Linked DNA regions of Spartinivicinus marinus. The protein of the gene in region 1 interacts with the protein of each later gene in a pairwise test. Links are inferred from orthologs where the notes say so. Each region holds a gene or a part of one and is shown in the gene's direction. Other genes may lie near its edges.

The links.
Region 2: the proteins of OQE68_RS13110 (region 1) and ndk interact in binary tests that used the Escherichia coli proteins (3 or more experiments, as listed by UniProt). The link is inferred for Spartinivicinus marinus from one-to-one orthologs.

What each region holds. Positions count from the first base shown.
Region 1 is NZ_JAPJZK010000001.1:2,908,426-2,916,427, forward strand. The notes cover bases 1,375-4,337. They hold OQE68_RS13110 (5-formyltetrahydrofolate cyclo-ligase), read left to right. Parts: upstream 1,375-2,519; coding sequence 2,520-3,155; downstream 3,156-4,337. Other genes in these bases: OQE68_RS13090 (UPF0149 family protein), read right to left, coding at 1,375-1,455; OQE68_RS13095 (TIGR02449 family protein), read left to right, coding at 1,677-1,886; OQE68_RS13100 (cell division protein ZapA), read left to right, coding at 1,883-2,203; OQE68_RS13115 (hypothetical protein), read right to left, coding at 3,267-3,449; OQE68_RS13120 (EVE domain-containing protein), read left to right, coding at 3,900-4,337. Outside these bases: pepP (Xaa-Pro aminopeptidase), read right to left, coding at 1-834; more of OQE68_RS13090, read right to left, coding at 868-1,374; more of OQE68_RS13120, read left to right, coding at 4,338-4,370; OQE68_RS13125 (sensor domain-containing diguanylate cyclase), read left to right, coding at 4,600-7,047; ilvA (threonine ammonia-lyase, biosynthetic), read right to left, coding at 7,087-8,002. UniProt on the Escherichia coli protein: Involved in the removal of 5-formyltetrahydrofolate.
Region 2 is NZ_JAPJZK010000001.1:1,050,281-1,053,170, reverse strand. It holds ndk (nucleoside-diphosphate kinase), read left to right. Parts: upstream 1-1,174; coding sequence 1,175-1,606; downstream 1,607-2,890. Other genes in the region: pilW (type IV pilus biogenesis/stability protein PilW), read left to right, coding at 2,822-2,890; rlmN (dual-specificity RNA methyltransferase RlmN), read left to right, coding at 1,720-2,862; iscX (Fe-S cluster assembly protein IscX), read left to right, coding at 878-1,078; fdx (ISC system 2Fe-2S type ferredoxin), read left to right, coding at 525-863; hscA (Fe-S protein assembly chaperone HscA), read left to right, coding at 1-514. UniProt on the Escherichia coli protein: Major role in the synthesis of nucleoside triphosphates other than ATP. The ATP gamma phosphate is transferred to the NDP beta phosphate via a ping-pong mechanism, using a phosphorylated active-site intermediate.

The sequences.
Region 1 (8,002 bases):
AACCGGAAAAGTTCGGGTAATATCAGAGGCGTAATGGTCTAGCTCACAGCCTGCATCAATCAGTACTAAATCACCATCAGCCAACACATCATTATTTTCAGTGTAATGTAGTATGCAAGCATTAACGCCACCACCAACTATACTGTTATAGGCTACTGCACGACAGCCATTGTAAACAAACTCATGCAGTAGCTCTGCTTCGAGTTGATATTCATAACAGCCAGGTTGGCAGGCCTTCATAGCTCTTAAGTGGGCATTGGCAGAAATTTCCGCTGCCTTTTTCATAAGCGCTATTTCTGCTTTACTCTTAAAAATACGCATTTCATGCAGAATATGGTCAAGTGCAACAAACTCGCCTGGTGGAACTGCCCCCTGTTTAGTTTTGGCTTTGATGGAATTAATCCAGCTCATCATTCGGCGGTCAAAAATCTCATTGGTGCCTATTTCATAATAAACACGAGACTTGCCTTCAATTAGCCCTGGTAATATTTCATCAATATCGCTGACTGGAAAGGCATCATCAAAGCCGTATTTTTCACAAGCACCTTCTTGGCCTGCTCGTAAGCCTTCCCATAATTCTTTTTCTGGATCTTTTTCTCGGCAAAATAAAATGGCTTCGCCATGGCTACGCCCTGGAATAAGTACTAGCACCGCTTCAGGTTCAGGAAAACCTGACAAATAATAAAAATCACTGTCTTGTCGATAAGGGTAATCAACATCTCTATTGCGGATTTGGATGGGGGCTGAAGGTATTATTGCAATACTGTTGTCGTCCATTTCTGCCATTAAATTGGAGCGACGTTGTTTGTATTCTGAAGTGGGTAGCTGTTTCATTATTATGTTTAACCCCTAATTAGTATATTCAAACTAGTGAAGCTGGTTGTCACTTTTTTCAGTAGAGCCTTTTGGGCCACACTCACTAAACACCAGTATTGCGTTAATACGGACATATTCAGTGACCTGGTGCCAGTCCATTTCATTAGAGTCTGCTTCTTCTATGTCTTCACTTTGTACTTGTGAAATTTCAGTAAAGTCTAAAAGAATGTCTTTTACATCAGTAGATAGTTGGGCTTGTTGCTGGCCAGATAAACCAAACCCAGCTAAAAAACTATGAGTCCAGTTAGAGAGTTCTTTCAGACGACTTTCCAATTCAGCGTTGTCATCTGGCAGTAACAAACGAAAGCCGTATTCAGGGTCAGCCAACTGCTCCTCTGTTTGCTGATATAAGGAAACTAGCAAAACCTTAGCCTGATCAGGCAACACTTCTTCAATATCCAACAGTTGTTGAACTTGGCAAAGCCAGCTATCGGCTGATAACTTCAGGCCACCTGCTAGCATACCTGTTAACAAACCATGTAATTCAGCTGGAGAGGCAAACAGCTCCAATGAAACAAACAGGTTAGCAACATCATCAAAGCTAATAGTTGCTGAAGAAGTTTGAGCTGCATTTGTCATTGCAATTCTACCTAGATGTTTAGTTTGTCTCTATCCTAACATTTGAGGGTATTGCAAACTACTGTACACCTTAAGAGTGAAGCGATTACTGATATAAAGAGTAATTTTAAAACCTAATATTAAAAGGAAGGCGTTGAAATAGCTGGTGTTGGATTGACCCTGACAGAACGGCCCACTATAGTAATCGCAAGCCTTATACCCTGATACCTTAGTCGTTTAAAATGGATCATCACTTATTTCAGCAGCTTGCAAATAAAATTGAACAGTTGGTCGCCTTGTGCGAACAATTAAAACAGGAAAATGCTCAGCTTCGTGCCAATGAACAGCAGTGGCGTGAAGAGCGGGTATATTTGATAGAAAAAAATGAAATTGCCCGCACTAAGGTTGAGGCGATGATCACTCGGTTAAGAACGCTGGAACAAGAATCATGAGTGACACAACAACACAAACAGCAACAGTTAATATTTTAGATAAAGGGTATCGGGTAAGTTGTAAACCTGAAGAGCAGCGTGCTCTGGTTGATGCAGCCCAGTACCTAGATAACAAAATGCGAGAGATTCGGGAAAGAGGTGCTGTGGTTGGATTGGAGCGGATTGCTGTCATGGCAGCATTGAATATTGCTCATGAACTATTACAGCTAGCCCAGCAGCGGCAGCTAGCAGAAGAAGATACCCAAGCACAGTTGCAGTCCTTGCTGGATAAAGTCGAACAAGTATTAACAGATGGTGATACGCCTGCTTTTGATTAGAAATTTTCATAAAAAAAGGGGCGACAATCTAACTCAAATCGATATAATGAAATCAAGCTCCCTGCTCTGTTGGCCAGTCATGAATGTCCCTGAGCCGATAATTTAGGAACTGGAGGCTCCTTGCAGGTGTCGGCGTGCAAGTCCGCTATAGGCGGAAAGCCCAAAACATCTCAGCAGCCACCACCTTGAACCTAGGGTTCAAGGGCCCAATTGACAGCGGCGGATTGGGGGGCGGTTTTAACTCCAGTAGTTTATCCTCCACTAACAACACCGGCTAATAATAACTAAAAACCAGACAACAGATAAAGAAATCCTGGTGCTAGATTGTAATCAGCTAGAGGACTCATCAGACGTCCAAAACCCTATGTCACGAACACAGTTGAGAGCTCAGTTGCGTCAAGCTCGTCAGGCACTTACTTTTCAGCAACAACAGTTAGCTAGCCAGCGACTACTTAAAGTTTTATTAAATAGACCAGAATTTCTGAAGGCTAAACATATAGCAGTATATTTAGCGAATGATGGTGAAATTAATCCCCTGAAAATAATTGAAGCAGCTTGGGAAATGAATAAACACTGTTATTTACCCGTGTTGCATCCTATTTATCATAATCGATTGTGGTTTCTTCGTTATAGGCCGAAGACAAAACTAGCACCTAACCGCTTTAATATATTGGAACCAACTGTACGAACTGAGCGTCTAAAGTCTGCTTGGGCGATGGACTTAGTATTGTTGCCGTTGGTAGGCTTTGATCAATATGGAGGCCGTTTAGGAATGGGGGGAGGTTTTTATGACAGAACCTTTGAATTTATTGTGAAAAATCCATTGAAGCCTCGCCCTAATTTGGTAGGTTTGGCCCATGAGTGCCAACAAGTGGATAAACTACCCACTGCTAGCTGGGATATTCCGCTGGCAGGAATTGCCAGCGATAGTAATTACTATATAGCTAGGTAAGGTATGGCTAGCAGGCAAGTGTACCACTAGACAACAATGTAGTGGTGTCGGAGTGCTAAATGACTTGCTAGTAAGCAATTATGTACTCTGGATTTATTTGAGTATACCTATTTATAGTGTGCGTTGTGTTTTGGTGTTTGATTGGTTTACTGTTGGTGTAGCATTATTTGTAACGGTGGCGAGCTCAGCTGAACTTTTTGACAAAGTCATTTGAGCAAAACCTGTGGTTAGCACCCCCAAGCCAAAAATAAAAACTAACACCAGCATAAAATCAGGTTTGTTTTTTTGTGTCATTTCCACTAACCCTGCTGGTTTTTCAGTTAATTACTAAATTTCCCCAAGTGGTCTTTGCAGTATGCAAGACAGTCACAAGCTCTTTTATTGCCACACTGAGACTTTTAATCTTTCTCAGCGGTGTTACTACACACGTTCTAGTAAACTGTGGTGAGCAAATTGCTACTTGTTTTGTGGTCCATGTATGTAACAATTGTCTATGTAGCAAATTTATCGCTTATTTGTATTAGTTGTTTGCTAGTCACCAATGGCCTGAGTTACTAAGTACTTTGACTACGAAGTACATTGATCTCTAAGTAAGTCACTGACTAAGTACTTCACATGTGCCGTATGAGCATTGTGGTTTAATTGTACTCATTAGTTAATTGAATGAACGTGACTATAGCCACAGTTTAAAATATGTGTGAAGTAAAACCAATTAGCATATAAAACGCAAGGAATATTTCTTACATGCCAAATTACTGGTTAATGAAGTCTGAACCCGGTGTTTTCAGTATAGACGATCTTGCCAATTGCCCTAATCAAACAGAGCACTGGGATGGGGTAAGAAATTATCAGGCGAGAAATATGATGCGTGATCAAATGCACAAAGGGGATTTGGTGTTTTTTTATCACTCCAGTTGCAAAAACACTGGAATTGCAGGAATAGCGAAAGTCGTCAAAGAAGCTTACCCAGATCATACGGCACTTGATCCGGACTCCGCTTATTTTGACCCAAAAAGTACAGTCGATAATCCTCGCTGGTTTATGGTAGATATCCGGTTTGTAGAAAAGTTCACACACTTGGTTTCGTTGCAGCACTTAAAGGAAAATCCTCTGTTAAAGGATTTACCACTTGTACAAAGAGGTAGTCGCTTATCAATCATGCCAGTAGCTGAAAAACAGTGGAATGAAATTTTAGCTATGGTGCCTGGTCGGTGAGTTTAATAAAGTAATAACTGTTTCACTGGTGACATTGGTTTTTCTTGGTACCAGTCCACAATGACTACAAAAAAGTACCTTGCCAGAAAATAAATGACTTTGAAGACGTTTACCAGTTTTATGCATATAACATGAGTTCGCCAATCAGTTGATTAATAGTAAAATAGTGGATAACAAGCCTGTATATTAAGCTCTAGCCAACTAAATCGGTTGTGACTATGCTTGAAATATGGAGCAGGAAAGGGCAGCTGTGTTATCCCCTACAACAGAATCGAGTTTAGTTAAGTGGATTAATGTTGGTGGTGGCTTATTAGTATCCCTCATCAGCGTTTATCTTTTTGTATCTGAAATTTCTCAACCTGTGGCTATCAGTTTGATGTTACTAGGGATAGGTATGGTAGCCCGTCTCCATAATGCCTGGCTGGCAATTGGCATCGCTTGTGTGGCTATTGTTTCTGCATTGTTCTCGCTATTTGAAGGCATTTCTATTCAACAGTTTTATGTTGAGAATGAGCTATTAACATTGGATGGGGATGATCATGAGGTTATAGCGATACCTGGCAGTGTCACGGTTAGCCTGGTGTGTGCAGCGTTATGCCTAATCAAACCAGATAAACTACCTCTTTTTAGCAACTCACACTTATATAAATGTGGTTTGGCTGCTATACCCTTAATTTTTGGTGCATCAGGGCTAATCGCGATGGCGCTAAAGCTGCCAGATAGCTATGGTTTTGCTCAAATTCTAAGCTTCAGTCTGCTGATCAATATTGCTCTAATAACAATAGGACTGTGCTTACTGGCAGCCTTCACCAACTGGCAGGCTACCGTTCAGGATAAAATACCGCAGTGGATTGCTGGTTATTTGGCGATTGTGCTGGTCATTATCTCAACGTTATTTGCCTTAATCATGGAGAAAAAAGATTTACGGTTTTTAACGCATCATGCACAACATACTGCACAGCAGTTGGGGAATGGAATATCGTCTATTTTGAATACTCAACGCAAAGCTGTTGAGCGAATGGCTGCCCGCTGGTCACACCAGGGTGATATGGATAAGACGACCTGGATGGCTGATGCAAATCAACTGCTGAAGGATTTCCCAGAGTTTCAAGCGATAGAATGGATGGACTCCGATTACCAAATTCGTTGGTTGGTCCCTTATGAAGGCAATGAACAGGCATTGAATTTTCGAGTGCCCGCTGATAATCCGGCCGTAGTGCATTTACGTCGCGCCTTTAGCAGTAAAACCAGTGTGATTACTCAAGTTATTCAGTTGAAACAGGGAGGGGAGGGTTTTATTAATTATACGCCTATCTTTGATTTAACTGGCCGCTTTCATGGCTATATTGTGGCAGTATTTCGGGTTAAAGCATTAGTTGAAAGTATCACTCAGCTGCCTATTTATAAGGGATTTTATTTTGAGATTAGAGAAAGGAATAAGGTTATTTATTTCTCATCTACTGTGCTAAAACCCAGCGGCTTTTTTGGTAAACCAGCAGCTGAACATACGATTAACCCTAATCAGCACTCTCCTTGGGTTGTACAAGCGTACCCTAGTGCAGAACTGGTAAGCCGCAGTCGATCATTGCTTCCAACCGTTGTGTTATTTTCAGGCTTTATTTTTACCATGATGATTTGCACCAGCATCGTGCTATTGCGTCGCTCTTATTTAGATGACCGTACGGCTGAGCAAGCGATTAGCAGTTTAAAGGAGGAAGTTGCAAGGAGCAATGAAACAGAAAAAACACTCAAGGAAAGTAATACTCAGCTTGAACTGTTTTTTGATCTGATTAATCAGTCGCGTGATGCACTGATGGTGGTAGACCCTGAAACAAGAGACCTGCTTTATTATAATACGTCCACTTATGCTTCATTAGGTTATACAGAAGAAGAGTTTGTTGCAGCACTCGAGGAAGGAACGCTTATTGCTGAAAAAATGGACCGAGTAATAAAGAAAGCGATGAGCTCTCGACGAAAACTCACCTCAAATATCTATCAAATGGAAGTAATAAAAAAAGATGGCGGCGCTTTACAGGTAGAAATAACAACTCGCATGGTTAACCATCATCATAAAAAATACTTAATAATTGTGGCTCATGATGTCACTGCAAATAAAGAGATGGAGCAACGCTTAATTAATTTAGCCACTCGGGACTCGTTAACCGGACTATTTAATCGCAAGCATTTTGATAATTGTCTTGAGGAGGAGTGGAGCCGAGCCATTCGACAAAATGAACCTATTGCTCTCATGATGACAGATTTAGATAGATTTAAAAAATATAATGACAGCCAAGGGCATCAGCAAGGAGATATTTGTTTGAAGGATATTGCGAGTATTCTTAAGCGTTCAATTACTCGTAGTACTGATTTACTGGCTCGATATGGTGGCGGTGAGTTTGCCGCAATTTTGCCTGAAACTGATTTACGAGGCGCTCAGGAAATTGCGCGCCGAATTCATCATAATATTGGGGATGCTTACATTAGCCATCCCCTTTCAGATGTTTCGACCTATATTACCTTAAGCATTGGTTTAGCATCTTGTACCCCGCAACCAGGTAGCAGTAGTCACGAATTATTGAGACAAGCAGAAGCAGCGCTTATGCAGGCTAAAAAGCAAGGACGTAATCGCACCTGCTCGCACCAGGATGAAAAACCACCACTAACCCTTACTCGCTAATAGTCCATAAAAATCTTCACTTTTAACTATCTATAAAAACTACTGATTTGATAAAAACAGCTGATAAGCAGGGTTTTCAGATTCTTCCCAGTAGTGATAGCCAATATCAGTTAAAAACGCAGGCACTTTTTCGCGGTCATTGCTGGGTACTTGCAGACCAACCACTACCCTGCCATAAGCAGCTCCATGGTTGCGGTAATGGAACATGGAAATATTCCAGCGTTGCCCTAGCTTGTTTAAAAAGTTAAGTAGTGCGCCAGGCCGCTCAGGAAACTCAAATCGATAAACTACTTCGTCTTTTACGGCTTCTGCATGGCCGCCAACCATATGACGAATATGTAGTTTTGCCATTTCATTATCACTTAAATCAACAACAGGGTAGCCTGCATCCTGCAACTGTTGAACGAGCTGCTCTTTGGTATCAGTATCGGGCTTGGTTTGCACGCCAACAAAAATATGTGCCTGTTTATTATCGTAATAGCGATAGTTAAATTCAGTGATATTTCGCTTGCCTAAGGTTTGGCAAAACGTTTTGAAACTACCGGGTTTTTCTGGAATTGTTACTGCAATGATTGCTTCACGGCGCTCTCCTAGTTCTGCACGCTCAGAGATATAGCGTAGCCGATCAAAGTTAACATTGGCACCGCTATCAATAGCTAATAAGGTTTGCCCGTTAATTTGTTTGCGTTCTACATACTTTTTAATGCCTGCAATACCTAGAGCACCAGCAGGTTCCGTGATCGAACGGGTATCATCGTAGATGTCTTTAATTGCGGCACAGATTTCGTCAGCAGTCACCGTAATCACTTCATCAACGTAATGCTTACATACTTCAAATGTTTCCTGCCCGATTTGAGCAACTGCAACACCATCAGCAAAAATACCCACTTGAGGTAAAACAACTCTTTCCCCAGCTTCCAGAGCAGCTTTAAGACAAGCAGACTCTTCATACTCC
Region 2 (2,890 bases), 1.9 Mb from region 1 along the record:
TCGCTCTCTTGCCCGCTTTGTTTTGCGTGGTATTCCACCAATGGCCGCCGGTGCAGGTAAAGTACGTGTCACTTTTCAGGTTGATGCAGACGGCTTGCTCAGTGTTAGTGCAAAAGAGCTAACCAGTGGTGTTGAAAGCAGTATTCAAGTAAAACCTTCCTACGGTTTAACAGATGAGTCTATTAGCAATATGTTGCAGGACTCATTTGGTCATGCAGCAGAAGATATGGCCGCAAGGGCGCTACGAGAGCAGCAAGTGGAAGCGGAACGGCTTCTAGAAGCCGTGGGTGTTGCTATAGCTGAAGATGGTGAGAAATTGCTAACAAATGTTGAGTTACAAACAATTAATGATGAAGTTCAACGTTTAACTCAGCAGCTAGCAGATGAAAAGGATCACCTGGTGTTAAAGAGTCAGGTAGAAAAAGTCAGTCAGCTTACAGAGTCATTTGCAGCTAAGCGGATGAATGAGTCCATCAAAAAAGCCCTAACAGGCCACTCAGTCGATAGTATTTAGGTAACCGATAATGCCTCAAGTGATTTTCCTGCCCCATGAAACCATTTGTCCGGAAGGTGCTGTTGTTGAAGCAAATCCGGGAGAAAGTATTTGTGATGTTGCATTACGCAATGATATAGAAATTGAGCATGCATGTGAAAAGTCCTGTGCTTGCACTACTTGTCATGTCATTGTCCGTGAGGGGTATGATTCCTTAGAGGAAGCTGACGAACTCGAAGATGATCTACTAGATAAAGCTTGGGGATTGGAACCTGAGTCAAGATTAAGTTGCCAGGCTTTGGTTGCTGAGCAAGACTTGGTGGTGGAAATTCCAAAATATACTATTAATCAGGTTTCTGAGCGTCATTAGGCGAGGTGAGGGATATGAGCTTAAAGTGGACTGATGTTCAAGAGATAGCCATTGAGCTGGCTGAGCGTCACGAAGAGGTCGACCCTCGTTATGTTAACTTTGTTGACTTACGCAACTGGGTGGTGGCTTTAGAAGAGTTTAATGATGATCCATCCCATTGTGGTGAAAAAATCCTTGAAGCAATACAAATGGCCTGGATTGAAGAAGCTGATTAACAGACTGTCCCTAGCAGGTGCATTTTCCCTAAACCCGCGTATAATTCGCGGGTTTAATTTATTCAAAATAACTTTTTTAACTTGGAGAAGTGATCAATGGCTGTTGAACGCACTTTATCAATTATCAAACCAGATGCTGTTGCTAAAAATGTAATTGGCCAAATTTATAGTCGTTTTGAACAAGCTGGCTTGAAAATCGTTGCAGCAAAAATGTTGCATCTTTCTCAAGAAAAAGCAGAAGGCTTTTATGCTGAGCACAAAGAGCGCCCTTTCTTTAAAGATTTGGTTGCTTTCATGACGTCTGGCCCTGTAGTTGTTTCTGTTTTAGACGGTGAAAATGCTGTTATTGCTCATCGTGACTTAATGGGTGCGACTAACCCTAAAGAAGCGGCTGCGGGTACTATTCGCGCTGATTTTGCTGAAACAATTGATGAAAATGCGGTGCATGGCTCTGATTCTCCTGAGTCAGCAGCCCGTGAGGTTGCTTATTTCTTTGCTGATGAAGAAGTTTGCCCTCGCACTCGCTAAAAACTAAAGCTATTGTGCAGGCAAAAATAGAGGAGCCTTGTTTTTGCTTGCACTTATAACACTGCTCTAAAAGCAGGGTGAGTTAATGTTGTCTGCGTTGAAAGGTGAAGAAGATGACCAGTGTTGTTGCTAAAACCAATCTGCTAGGTTTAACCAAGCCTAAATTAGAGGCTTTTTTTGAGTCGATTGGTGAGAAAAAATTTCGAGCAACTCAAGTCATGAAGTGGATTCATCATTATGGCGTGGACAACTTTCAGGAGATGACTAACTTAGGGAAGTCACTCCGTGAAAAGTTGGCAGAACTGGCTGAAATTAAAGGGCCAGAAGTTGTTAGCCAGCACTTTTCTGAAGATGGAACGCGTAAGTGGGTTGTTAGGGTTGCTAGTGGTAGTTGTGTCGAAGCTGTTTTTATTCCTGAGCGTGGTCGTGGCACCTTATGTGTTTCTTCGCAAGCAGGCTGTGCCTTGGACTGTAGTTTTTGCTCAACAGGTAAGCAAGGCTTTAACTCAGATTTAACAGCATCAGAAATTATTGGCCAAGTATGGATTGCAGCCAAGTCATTTAACAGTGTGCCTCATAAAGAGGATAGAGCTGTTACCAACGTTGTTATGATGGGAATGGGCGAGCCACTGCTTAATTTTGACAATGTAGTAGATGCCATGAACCTTATGATGGATGACTTGGGTTATGGTATTTCCAAACGACGAGTCACATTAAGTACATCTGGTGTGGTACCTGCGTTGAAAAAACTAGCCGATGTAACAGATGTCTCTTTAGCACTTTCGTTACATGCACCAAATAATGAACTTCGTAATGAGCTGGTGCCTCTAAATAAAAAATACCCCCTTGAAGTACTTCTACCCACTTGTATGGAATATATGTCAAGATTAAGCGACAAGCGGCGTATTACAATTGAGTATACTTTAATTAAAGGTATTAATGATCAGCCTGAGCATGCTAAACAATTGATTAAGCTGCTAAGAGATATTCCTTGTAAAATTAACTTGATACCTTTTAATCCGTTTGCTTTGTCGGATTATCAAAGGCCAAGTAATAACGCCATCAGGGTATTTCAGCAACAGCTTCTAGATGCAGGTTACAATACTACGGTAAGGCGTACCCGGGGCGATGATATTGATGCGGCCTGTGGGCAGCTGGCGGGGCAAGTGAATGACAAAACCCGCCGTAGTGAGCGCTATCGTGATAAGTTGTTGAATGTTAAGCAGTTGGCATCAGAACAAGCTAGACCACTTTAATTATCAGCTAACTACTTTTTTGTTTCTA